3 regions of the Bacillus sp. AFS017336 genome follow, and region 3 is predicted to be linked to each of the others. Evidence: predicted binding sites of a transcription regulator. Region 3 holds the regulator's gene; each other region holds the start of a gene.
What was found. Region 3 encodes Rex, which represses fermentation and respiration genes when NADH is low (regulators of the CRP and FNR family bind a similar motif). Its sites were predicted from a motif close to TTGTGAAATATTTCACAA; they were not measured.
Positions count from the first base shown of each region.

Region 1 (4,225 bases), on a different contig from region 3:
CTTTATTAATAATTCCTACTCGATCACAGATCATTTCAATTTCACTCAATAAATGACTTGAAATAAATACGCTTATATTTTGCTCTTTGACTAGCATATGAATAAATTCGCGTAATTCACGAATACCAGCCGGATCTAAACCATTTGTCGGTTCATCTAATATAAGAAGCTTTGGTCTTCCAAGTAAGGCTTGGGCAATACCGAGTCTTTGTTTCATTCCTAATGAATACGTTTTTACTTTTTCGTGAATTCTTTCGCTCAATTTCACGAGATTTACGACTTCGATGATCTTTGTATCATCTTTAATTCCTAACATTCTTGCAAATTGATTTAAGTTTTCCCATCCAGTTAAATAGCCGTATAATTCGGGATTCTCTACAATACATCCAATTTGTTTCATTGCTTCTTTGAAGTGCGTATTAACGGGAAATCCAGCAATTTCAATCTTACCTTTTGATGGTGCTATTAGACCGACTAACATACGAATAGTTGTTGTTTTACCAGCTCCATTTGGACCAAGAAAACCAAATACTTCACCTTCGTAAACTTCAAATGAAATTTGGTCAACTAGTACTTTACCTTTAATGCTTTTTGAAACGCCTTCTAATTTAAGTACTTTATTCATTCGACTCACCTCGAAGCTGACTTCCGATTTTACTAGTTAAACGATTTGCCATTTCTATATAACCGTCTTTGTTTGGATGAAAATGGTCAGTGTATAAATATTGATCTTCTTCGTTATAAAATAAATCAAATGTTGGAATTACGTAAGCATTTTTAACTTGAAGAGTTGCTAATTCAAGTAGATTATTCCATCTATAAACGAAGCTTGAAGATGCATCGAGACCTTGAACATTATGAAACGGATTATAATAACCAAAAGCATAAATAGACGCATTTGGATTTTGTTGATGTATTATTTTAAAAATCGAATTTAAATTATTTTGAAATGTTTTTTCATCAGGTCGATACGTTTTTAAAAATTGTTCATTCATTTGATTCGCACCTGGAAATAAATCATTGCTACCAATGGAAAGAACGACTATATTTGCAGTGCTTAGTGTTTCTTGAATATTTTTTTTCTTTAAATCATGAAGTAAATCTGATGTTTTTGCACCACTAACAGCTAAATTCGATATAGACGTGGACTGTTTGTACTCTTTTTGAAGATCGTTTTTTAATCTCCCTACATAGCCTGTCCCTTCATCGTCACCAACTCCTCGAGTAAGTGAGTCACCTAATGCAACGATCTTTAGTTGATCGCTTTTATGTACGTTATCATCATCTTTCTTCTTTTGTGTATTATTGCTTGCAATTAGTTTGCCTTTTTGCGGATTTAGAACAGTATAAGCACCTTTTGCAAAGCCGTAAGCTAATAAAAAGAAACAAAGTAAAGAAATGAACATAATGAATCGAACAAATTTATTGTATTTCAATTTTCACACCACCAGAAAAGGAAATATTTTCATTTATTAATCATTATTACCATATTAAATTTAGAATTGCACGAAAAAACCTGCCTTCTAAAAATGAAGACAGGTAGACATACTTTATGAAGCGCGTTTTAATTCTTTTACTTCTAATTTTTTTTCATTGTTTAAGAAGTAATAAGCCATTCCGACACCTACAGAACCACCTATAATATTACCGAATGTAACTGGGATTAAATTATGCAGTACATCACCAAATGTAAACGTCACTTCATGTGGTAAAATATATGATAATACAAAGACAGCAATATTTGCGATACTATGTTCATAACCAGAGAAGAAGAAAGCAAATACTAATAAGAAGACCAGCAATATTTTAGCAAGGTCATCTTTAAATCTAGTTGGTAAGAAACAAGCAAGACAAACAAGCCAGTTACATAAAACACCTTTAAAAAATAAGTGGAAAAATGATGCATGAATTTTATGGTCAACTACACCATTTAAAAAATGATCAGCAGGGAAATCTTTCGCTAAACCAGTTAAATAATATATAAATGCAAAAATAAGCGCACCAATAATATTGCCTGAGTAACATGCAATCCAATTTTTTACTAAATCAAGTTTAGACGTTTTTTTAGCTAATGTTGAGAAAGTAAAATACATAGTATTACTAGTAAATAATTCCCCACCACCGTAAATAATCATAATTAATGCTGTAGCGAAAACGAATGGATATGCTATAGATGAAAATGGCGAATCCTGTAATCTAAATAATTCAGCTAATTTTAAACAGACAATCAAAATAAAGCTTATATAAATTGAGGCTAATGCAGCACGAGTTAAATATTTAATTAAGCTTTGATCTAATATTTTCTTTTTTTTAAGAGCTAAATCGATACAATATTGGATACTATCTCGTTCCAATTGGTTTCACTCCCTATGGGTTCTTTAAACACATTCATAGTATACAAATAAAAAACGATTAAAAGTTTGTGAAACTGTGAACAAATTATGAAAAGTAAAATTGAATACATCAATGCAATATTATCTACGAAAATAACCATTCTTTATTATTTTTACTTTACAATTGTAAATAATCGTCTTAGTACTGGTCGAAGATATACTATAATTTTAAGGAAAACAAATATGAGTTTGAAGACAAGAAGGGATCGTAATTAATAAAAATTACTATTCAGTTTTAAGTTGCGGGTAAAGACTATTTTATGGGAAGGTGATTTTGATGGAAAATGAGTTTGAAGCAAAATTTGATGCATTACTAAAAAAATACACAGAATTGTTATTAGGGGATTGGTCAGAGGAAAAGCAAGCAAAAGTAGAGAAGTGGGTTATGTACACATACATATCTAAATCAATGCCTGCTTTAGTAAAGCACTGGAATGATACGTACCCACAAGCAAAAGATGAAGTCGTTAATTTAATAAAAGAAATTAAAACATTAAATGATCAGCATAGAGAGGCTATGGCTAATAAAAACAAGCAATAATACTTATCCATAATTTTCAAAGATGACGGCATCAATAAATTATGATAATATAATTTTAAGTAAGGGCATACAATTTTCAATAAACAAAATTCGACAAATTATTAAATAATTGTTTTAACAAATTTCATAAGATGATACATTAATATTATATATAGAGAGAAAAGTTAAGATTAATTCTGGGGGTAGAGTAATGGAACAAGTTATGAAGAATGCTTTTTTATTTATGTCTAAAAATAAGTTTTTAACTAAAATGGCTAAGAAATATGGCCTAAGATTTGGTGCAGGGCGTTTTGTTGCAGGCGAAACAATCGATTTAGCTACAAAAGTTATTAAGGACTTAAATAAAAAGAATTTAAAAGTAACAATTGATTATCTTGGTGAATTCGTAGACACTGTTGAGGAAGCAAATGAAATGGCTACTTCTTGTATTGAAGCAATTGAAGCGATTGGTAAAGAGAAATTAAATTCTCAATGCTCGCTAAAAATGACTTCAATGGGTCTTGATATTTCGGACGAGCTAGTATTAGCGAATATGCGTCGTATTTTAGAGGCAGCTAAAAAGAATGGCGTATTTGTTACAATCGATATGGAAGATTTCTCTCGTTGTGAAAAAACGATTCGTATCTTTAAACAATTAAAATCTGAGTACGATAATATCGGAACGGTTATTCAAGCTTATTTATACAGAACTGAAAGCGACATTACAGATCTAAACAGTTTAAACCCAAATTTACGTTTAGTAAAAGGGGCTTATAAAGAGCCTGCTGAAGTAGCATTCCCAGAGAAAAAAGATGTGGATGAAAACTTCAAAAAAATCATTAAAATGCACTTATTAAACGGTAACTTTACTGCAATTGCTTCTCATGATGAAGCAATGATTGAGTACACAAAACAATTAGTAAAAGAGCATAATATTCCAAATGAACAATTTGAGTTCCAAATGTTATACGGAATTCGTACAGAGCGTCAATTAGAGCTTGTTAAAGAAGGATATAACATGCGAGTTTATGTTCCTTATGGTACTGACTGGTATGGATACTTCATGCGTCGCTTAGCAGAGCGTCCTGCAAACGTAGCATTCGTATTAAAAGGTATGTTCAGTAAATAATTTTAAAATTAAAGGCTAACTAAAAAGGATTGAGTGAGGATCCTTTTTAGTCAGCCTTTTTCTCTTTATTTACAGGATTTTTTTGTGATAAGTAAGTTATTAGTAAAACAACATTATTCATATAATTGCTAAAATCATAATTGTCCTAGTTTTGCTATTAAGTATTTTAGTGAAAAAGTTTAC
Region 1 is NZ_NUCO01000017.1:69,119-73,343, reverse strand. It holds gene CN601_RS08715 (ABC transporter ATP-binding protein) at 1-625, opposite strand, end outside; gene CN601_RS08710 (GDSL-type esterase/lipase family protein) at 618-1,436, opposite strand; gene CN601_RS08705 (formate/nitrite transporter family protein) at 1,551-2,354, opposite strand; gene CN601_RS08700 (DUF2573 family protein) at 2,671-2,934, shown strand; gene CN601_RS08695 (proline dehydrogenase family protein) at 3,125-4,042, shown strand; gene CN601_RS08690 (YuzL family protein) at 4,222-4,225, opposite strand, start outside.
Region 1: a site for Rex is predicted at 2,421-2,438, ahead of CN601_RS08705 (formate/nitrite transporter family protein). Genes of this name have one in related genera too.

Region 2 (4,225 bases), on a different contig from region 3:
AAAGGATGAAAATTTTTGATGAAAAATGATTCTTCAATGTCATTTGTTGAAGCAGGTAAAACTTCTGGAAATTTACTCTTTAATACGAAATACATCATGAGTGACATAAAGGATAAGCCGATCATTGTTGGTACAAACATCATTAACGGCTGCATATATAGTGGCATGTGAACGATTTTTAAACCGATTAAATTTACGATATTACTTACGCCTATTGGAGCACTCGAAGCGGTAGCAATTAATGCACCGGATAATAGGTAAGGTATTTGTTGATGTGGTTTTAGGCGGAGATTTTTTAAAAGAATAATTAGAATTGGTGTCGTTATTAAGATACTACCATCATTATTAAATAGCAGTGTCATTAAAAAACATAGTAATTGGATATACCAGTATAGGCGATAACTTGATCCTTTAGCTAATGTTACTAGGCGTGCTGCGGACCAGTGGAAAAATCCAAAGCTTTCTAAAATAACTGCCATAACAATTGTTGCAATAATTGTTATAGAGGCCCCACCAATTTTACTAATGATGTCAAGAAGGTCATGGCGACTGACGATTCCAGTTAGTAGTATTATTACTGCCCCAATAGTAGCAGGCCATGCTTCATGAATTCCTTTTGGTCTCCAGAAAATGACAGCCATTGTCATTATGAAAACAAAAGCAGTCACAATAATTTCAAAGTTCATTCTCATTCACCTTTCTCTAATCGGAAGTATTTTGGTTACCTACTTGTCCGATTAATATACTAATATTCAATTTTATCGATCATGTACTTAGTTAGATAACTATTTTTTTTAGTTTGTATATTTGTCCACATAGTAAAAATACCGTGAAATGACATTGTCCTATAGGTACAGTTGACCTATAAAAAATGGAAATTATATAAAATAAAAAGGCCAGTGGATTCACTGGCCTTTGTTATTTCGATATAGTATTATTCGAATCTCTTTCCATTAATGTAATAGCTATCTTCTTTATATGTAATAAATGCTATTTCAAACTCTGGAATATTTAATAAATTAACATGTTTTTTGATTGTTGCAGCGAAACGATCTCTTGTCTCTACACCCCGTTCAAACCACTTTACTTCAATAAATGGAAAACTATCTACGACTTCACCATCAAAGATTGAGGTAGAATGGATACAATCGATCGTAAAATTGTCAGTTCCACATTCGCAAACATTTGCAAGTTCTTCTATTAATGGCTTGCTAATTTTACAAATATCATTTGTTGAAATACCTTTAATTAATAATTGCGGCATACTTGTCCCACCTTTTTTCTACAATTATAACCTATTTGATTTCTAATATTAAACGAGATTGAATTTTAACAATTGGATTTAGAAAATAAATCAACATACTAAAAAATATGAAATGGATGAAAACAATGGTGATCTGCCATCGTATGAGGTAAAGGCGGTTGGCATGGAAAGAAGTAAAAAAATTATTAGTGAATGCAGGACATATAGTATTTAAGGCATGATAATGTTTTACTGCTTTATAAAAAATTACAATAATTGGTATTGATAATCATTTTCATTTATGGTAATCTAGGATTATAAAAGAAGTGTAAGAAAAAGCCATTGTTTTTCTTAGTTCTTCGATTGGATACACATTTTAAAATTAATGTGGAATGCAATCCTAGAACCCCCCCAACCCTAAGAAGAGAAGAACATGCTAGGACAGTAGTTCTTCTCTTCAATAAATTAATAACCCTGTTTTTGACGCAGAGAGATCTGCGTTATTTTTTTTGTTCATTTAGAAAGTATCAATTGGCAACGGTGAAGATAAATCGACGTAGATGCCACTTTTAGGGATAAGTGCAACTACGCCTTTGTATTCACCTGACGGATTGCAAATCGGTGAGTTTTCTTTGTCCGAAAATACTGATTATTCCGTAAAAACTGTTCAAAATTATTATACTAATTTAATAATATGGAATTTTGAAATTGTGAACAAAAAAGTTAATCTAAATCTAATATTTGTCTAAAATGTGAACGTTGTGAAAAAGTGAGCATACATATCTATTCCTTGATACATATAGGTTTTTAGGAAAAAGACATATTTGTAAATATGTCTAAATTGTGAACACTTATTTTTTCCTTTCAAAATAGAAATTAATTGTTTGTTTTTTTAATTAAAGTATCTTACTATAACTGTGGACATTGTTTGTCATTTTGGTGACAATTTATAAAAATACTTAACTAAGAAGCAATTCAAAAAACTGTTTTGTACTTTTACTTACTTAAAGGAAGGAAGAGCGAGATGAAAAAATTTCTAATGAGCATGATGATCATGCTGGTTGCATTAGTATTGGGCGCTTGTGACAAGATTGCAGTTCTTAATCCAAAAGGTCCTGTTGCTAAAACGCAAGCAGATACGATTATCTTCTCAATGTTAATGATGTTAGGAGTTTTACTAGTAGTTTACATTCTTTATATAGTTATTCTTTATAAATATCGAGCTAGTAAACTTCCAAAAGATTACGAACCACCTCACGAAGAGGGAAGTAAAACTCTTGAAATTATTTGGACGGTTATACCGATCATAATTGTTGCAGTTTTATCAGTAGTAACTGTTAAAACAACAAATGCAGTAGAAAGTGTTCCAAAAGGTCATGAAACTGATAAACCACTTGTTATTTATGCAAGTTCTTCAAACTGGAAATGGCATTTCTCATATCCAGAACAAGGAATTGAAACAGTTAACTACGTGAACATTCCAACGAATAGAAACGTAGAATTCCGACTATATTCATTTGGTCCGATTACAAGTTTTTGGATTCCTCAATTAGGTGGACAAAAATACGCAATGAGTGACATGGTAACTAAATTAAACTTTGTTGCTTCAAATGAAGGTTCATTTATGGGTAAAAACAGTAACTTCAATGGTAAAGGCTTTGCTGGAATGGAATTTGAAGTACTGGCAATGAACAATAAAGATTTTGACGGCTGGGTTAAAGACGTTAAAAATACGGCTCCTGCTTTAACAGAAAAAGAGTTTAATAAATTGCTAAAAATTGAGCATTTAGGCAGAAAGACATATTCTTCAACCCACTTAGAATTTAGACCAGCTCCAGAAGGAAAAAATGCAGGTCATGATCATGGTTCTATGGATAATATGGAGGGGATGAAATAATGATGGGTTATAAATGGGATCACTTTTTTGTAACAGGTGAGCCAATGATCTATGGCGCAATGGTGAGTATCGTTATTGTTTCTCTCGCTATTGTTATTGGTTTAACCAAATTTAAAAAATGGGGTTATTTATGGAAAGAATGGTTAACAACAGTTGACCATAAACGTATCGGTGTAATGTATATTCTTTGTGCATTATTAATGCTTTTCCGTGGCGGAGTTGATGCCTTATTAATGAGGGCACAATTAGCAGGACCAGATTTAAAAATATTAGACGCACAACATTATAATGAAATTTTTACAACTCACGGCTTAATTATGATTTTATTCATGGCGATGCCTTTCATTATTGGTTTAATGAATATCGTCATTCCATTACAAATCGGAGCACGTGACGTAGCATTCCCTTATTTAAATGCAGTTAGTTTCTGGTTATTCTTCGCAGGCGCAATGCTTTTAAACTTAAGCTTTGTTATCGGTGGATCACCTGATGCTGGTTGGACAGCTTACTTCCCACTAGCTAGTAAAGCATTCAGTCCAGGTGTTGGAAATAACTATTACGCAATCTCGCTTCAAATTGCTGGTCTGGGTACATTAATGACTGGTATAAACTTTATCGTAACAATTTTAAAAATGCGTGCACCAGGTTTGAAATTAATGAAATTACCAATGTTTACTTGGAGTATCTTAATTACAAACGTTATTATCGTATTCGCATTCCCAGTATTAACAGTAGCTTTAGCATTAATGATGTTTGACCGTGAATTTGGAACACAGTTCTTCACGATGGCACATGGTAATGATATGCTTTGGGCGAACTTATTCTGGATTTGGGGACATCCTGAAGTTTATATTGTTATTCTTCCAGCTTTCGGTATTTATAGTGAGATTATTGCAACATTCTCAAGAAAGAATTTATACGGATATAAGAGCATGGTTGTCAGTATGATCGCAATCTCTGCTTTAAGTTTCGTTGTTTGGGTTCACCATTTCTATACAATGGGTCAAGGTTCTGTTGTAAATGGCTTCTTTAGTATTACAACAATGGCCATAAGTATACCAACCGGTGTAAAAATCTTTAACTGG
Region 2 is NZ_NUCO01000021.1:87,049-91,273, forward strand. It holds gene CN601_RS12195 (arsenic transporter) at 1-686, opposite strand, end outside; gene CN601_RS12200 (DUF1904 family protein) at 935-1,264, opposite strand; gene qoxA (cytochrome aa3 quinol oxidase subunit II) at 2,268-3,140, shown strand; gene qoxB (cytochrome aa3 quinol oxidase subunit I) at 3,143-4,225, shown strand, end outside.
Region 2: a site for Rex is predicted at 2,003-2,020, ahead of qoxA (cytochrome aa3 quinol oxidase subunit II). Genes of this name have one in related genera too.

Region 3 (4,225 bases):
TCGTTACCTACGCGCTCCATTGCTTCAGCGATTAATTGTCCTACTTCTGGATCTGCTGAAGAAATTGCAGCAACCTGTGCGATTGACTCTTTACCTTCAATTGGTTTAGAGATTGTTTTTAATTCTTCAATTGCTACAGCAACTGCTTTTTCGATACCTTTACGGATACCCATTGGGTTTGCACCAGCAGTTACGTTTTTAAGACCTTCACGAATCATAGCTTGCGCTAAAACTGTCGCAGTAGTTGTACCGTCCCCAGCAATCTCGTTCGTTTTGCTAGCAACTTCTGCAACTAATTTTGCACCCATGTTTTCGAATGCATCTTCTAATTCGATTTCTTTTGCGATTGTAACACCGTCATTTGTAATTAATGGAGAACCGAATTTTTTCTCAAGAACTACGTTACGTCCTTTTGGTCCTAATGTTACTTTTACAGCATCAGCTAAAGCGTCTACACCACGTAACATTGCGCGACGAGCTTCTTCACCAAATCTAATGTCCTTAGCCATTGAAATGACCTCCTTATAATATAAAAAATTTATTTTTTAATTTAAGTATTTTATTTTATTAACCTATGATTGCAAGAATATCGTTTTCGCGAAGTACTAGGTATTCAGTACCACCGTACTTAACTTCTGTACCTGAGTATTTAGAGAAGATAATGCGGTCACCTACAGATACTTCTAAAGCAATGCGCTCACCATTTTCAAGTACACGTCCAGTACCTACTGCAACAACTTTGCCTTCTTGTGGCTTTTCTTGTGCACTACCTGGTAACACGATACCGCTAGCAGTTTTTTCTTCAGACTCAACAAGCTCAATTACAACACGATCACCTAATGGCTTTAACATGTGTAATACCTCCTCAATAATCAAATCATTATTTTTTAGCACTCATTAATATTGAGTGCTAACACAATTATTAGTTTAAATAATATCAAAAAATTTTGCAAGTCTGAAGCAGGCACTTTTCTTGTCGAAATATAATCAGTTTTATCTTTACAATTAAATGTAAAATAAAAAACGAAAATTTCTTTTAAGAAACTAAAGAAACGAGTAAAATAATGTACATGTTGTTATCAACCTTTGGGTTATGAAAAATATCAACACAAAGGAGCTATCTTATTGAAAACTAGAGATTTATTGATTATCTTAACTTATGCTGTTATTCAATATTCGGCGGCATTTGGGGTTCCCTATTTATTAAATAGTAATTTATACGCTGGAGTGGAAAAGAAGACTGCTTCCCTTGAAGCGGTGGCCTTATGGAGTTGTATTAGCTTCATAACTGGTTTAATTATTATACTGATTTTATTACATAAGCCCATTTTTGAAGGAATTAAGAATTTTAAGCATAACTATCGTACAATATTAAATTGGGTAATTTTAGGTTACTTCATTACGATGGCAACTCAAATTGTGTGTAATATCATTTTAATTTATGTATTCAATTTACATACAGGCTCTGAAAATACTCAAAATATCTTAAATATTGCTAAACTGAATCCTGCATTTATTATCATACCAAGTCTAGTAGCACCGATATTAGAAGAGATAATTTTCCGCCGAATCATTTTCAAAAGGCTTTATAATCGCTTACCATTTATTATTTCTGCTGGGATTAGTTCAGCAATATTTTCGTTTATGCATGGCGACTTACCATTCTTTTTATCTTACTTCCTAATTGGTTTCGTATTTTGTTATTTATACAAACGTACAAATTCAATTATCGTTCCAATTTTAACACATATGTTAATGAACACATTTGTAGTTTTTCAGCAGTTAAATTTACATTAAAGAAACCCCCAATATTTTGGGGGTTTTTAAATTAATCTAATTTTATTGTTGTAAAAAATATGCCAATGTTTGTAGTTCAACCGCTAGGTCTATATGATGAATACGAATATGTTCTGGTACACTAATTCGAGCAGGAGTAAAATTTAAGATTCCTCTTATATTTTTTCCATTTAATCGATCTGCTATTGATTGAGCTACAGGTGCAGGTACAGTTAAAATAACGATTTGAATATCATCATTCATTACGTCTTCTAAATTATCTAAATTATAGACAGGTACTCCACCAATTTCAGTTCCAATCTTATTTGGATCAATATCAAATGCCATTTCAATTTTAGTATTATTATTTTTTATAAAATTATAGTGTAAGAATGCAGTCCCTAAATTACCTACACCAATTAATGCAACTTTCATCACTTCATGTTGGTTAAGCGCTTTCGAGAAAAAAGTTAATAAGTAATTTACGTTATATCCATATCCTTTTTTTCCAAGTGCTCCAAAATAAGAAAAATCTCTTCTAATCGTAGCGGAATCTACCTTTACTGCTTCACTTAACTCTGCTGAAGAAACTCTTTGTTTACCTGATAAAGACAAATTCTTTATAAAACGGTAATATAAAGGTAGACGTTTAGCAGTAGCTTGTGGAATTTTAATTTGTTCCGAGTCCATTTTTTAATCCCCCACTTACTGTAATTCTTTTTACTATGGTGTGTAATTTAGCTTTACTTTAGTAATAAAGTACTTGTTCTAATGTAAAATATACACTATATTTAAGAATTTTGACAGTCTACAGTTACTCAGATAAAAAATTTTGCAATGAGGTGTTATCCATGATTCTTTTACAAGTAAATAATGTCTCAAAGTATTTTGGTAGTGACATTATTCTTTCAAATATAAAATTAGAAGTTCAAACGAATGATCGAGTTGCGATTGTTGGTCGTAATGGCGCAGGAAAATCTACATTACTCAAAATAATAGCTGGTGAATTGTCTTACGACGGAGGCGAGATAAATAAGCCTAAGGACGTTACTGTAGGCTACCTAGCCCAAAATACTGGATTACAAAGTGATCAAACGATATGGGAAGAATATTATTCTGTTTTTAATCATTTAGTTGAGATGCAGGAAAATATGAGAAAATTAGAAGTAAAAATGACTCAAGAAGAAGTCTATTCTAATCAGCCTGTTTATGACAAGATAATGAATGAATATGATCATCTTCAATATACATTCAAAGAAAACGGCGGTTATCAGTTTGAAGCAGATATTCGTTCAATTATTAGCGGCTTAGGTTTCAGTAATGAAGATTACGAAACAAAAATTTCTTCGTTAAGCGGTGGGCAAAAAACAAGACTTGCTTTAGGTAAACTATTATTAACAAAGCCTGATCTATTAATACTGGATGAGCCTACAAATCACTTGGATATTGATACACTTAGTTGGTTAGAGCGTTATTTACAATCTTATCCTGGTGCGGTATTAATTGTATCCCACGATCGATATTTCCTTGATCAAGTTGTAAATATTGTTTATGAAATATCTAATCGTAGGCATCAACGTTTTGTTGGGAACTATAGTAAATATCTTGATTTAAAAGCTGCTCAATATGAGCAAGAGCTTAAACAGTTCGAAAAACAACAAGAAGAAATCTCTAAGCTTGAAGATTTTGTACAACGTAATATTGCACGTGCCTCAACTACAAAAAGAGCACAAAGTCGTAGAAAACAGCTCGACAGAATGGTTCGATTAGACAAGCCACTTGGAGAAGATTCTTCAGCTAATTTTTCATTTGCAATTGAAAAACAAAGTGGAAATGACGTCCTTTCAATACAAGATTTATTTATTGGATATAACCGCATCCCTACAATTGATCAAACAATGAAGTTTGTATTGAACCGAGGAGATAGTGTTGCACTAGTCGGTCCAAACGGTGTTGGAAAGTCGACATTACTTAAGACGATTATTGGTGATTTAAATAAATTACAAGGAACAATTGATTTTGGTGCAAATGTTTCGGTCGGTTATTATGACCAGGAGCAAGCTAAGCTTACATCTAACAAAAGAGTATTAGATGAACTTTGGGATGATTATCCATTAAAGCCTGAACAAGAGATTCGAACAATATTAGGGAATTTTTTATTTTCTGGCGATGATGTGACTAAAATCGTTACCTCTTTAAGCGGTGGAGAAAAAGCAAGATTAGCATTAGCAAAACTTATGATGAAAAAAGCTAATTTTCTAATTCTTGATGAGCCTACCAACCATTTGGATTTAGATAGTAAAGAAGTTTTAGAAAATGCTTTATTAGATTATCCTGGGACTATTTTGTTTGTATCACATGATCGTTATTTTATGAACAGATTATCCACAAAAACTTTCGAACTAGCAAAAGAAGGATTATCAATTTATCTAGGTGATTATGACTATTA
Region 3 is NZ_NUCO01000149.1:9,915-14,139, forward strand. It holds gene groL (chaperonin GroEL) at 1-509, opposite strand, end outside; gene groES (co-chaperone GroES) at 568-852, opposite strand; gene CN601_RS25185 (CPBP family intramembrane glutamic endopeptidase) at 1,126-1,797, shown strand; gene CN601_RS25190 (redox-sensing transcriptional repressor Rex) at 1,840-2,466, opposite strand; gene CN601_RS25195 (ABC-F family ATP-binding cassette domain-containing protein) at 2,628-4,225, shown strand, end outside.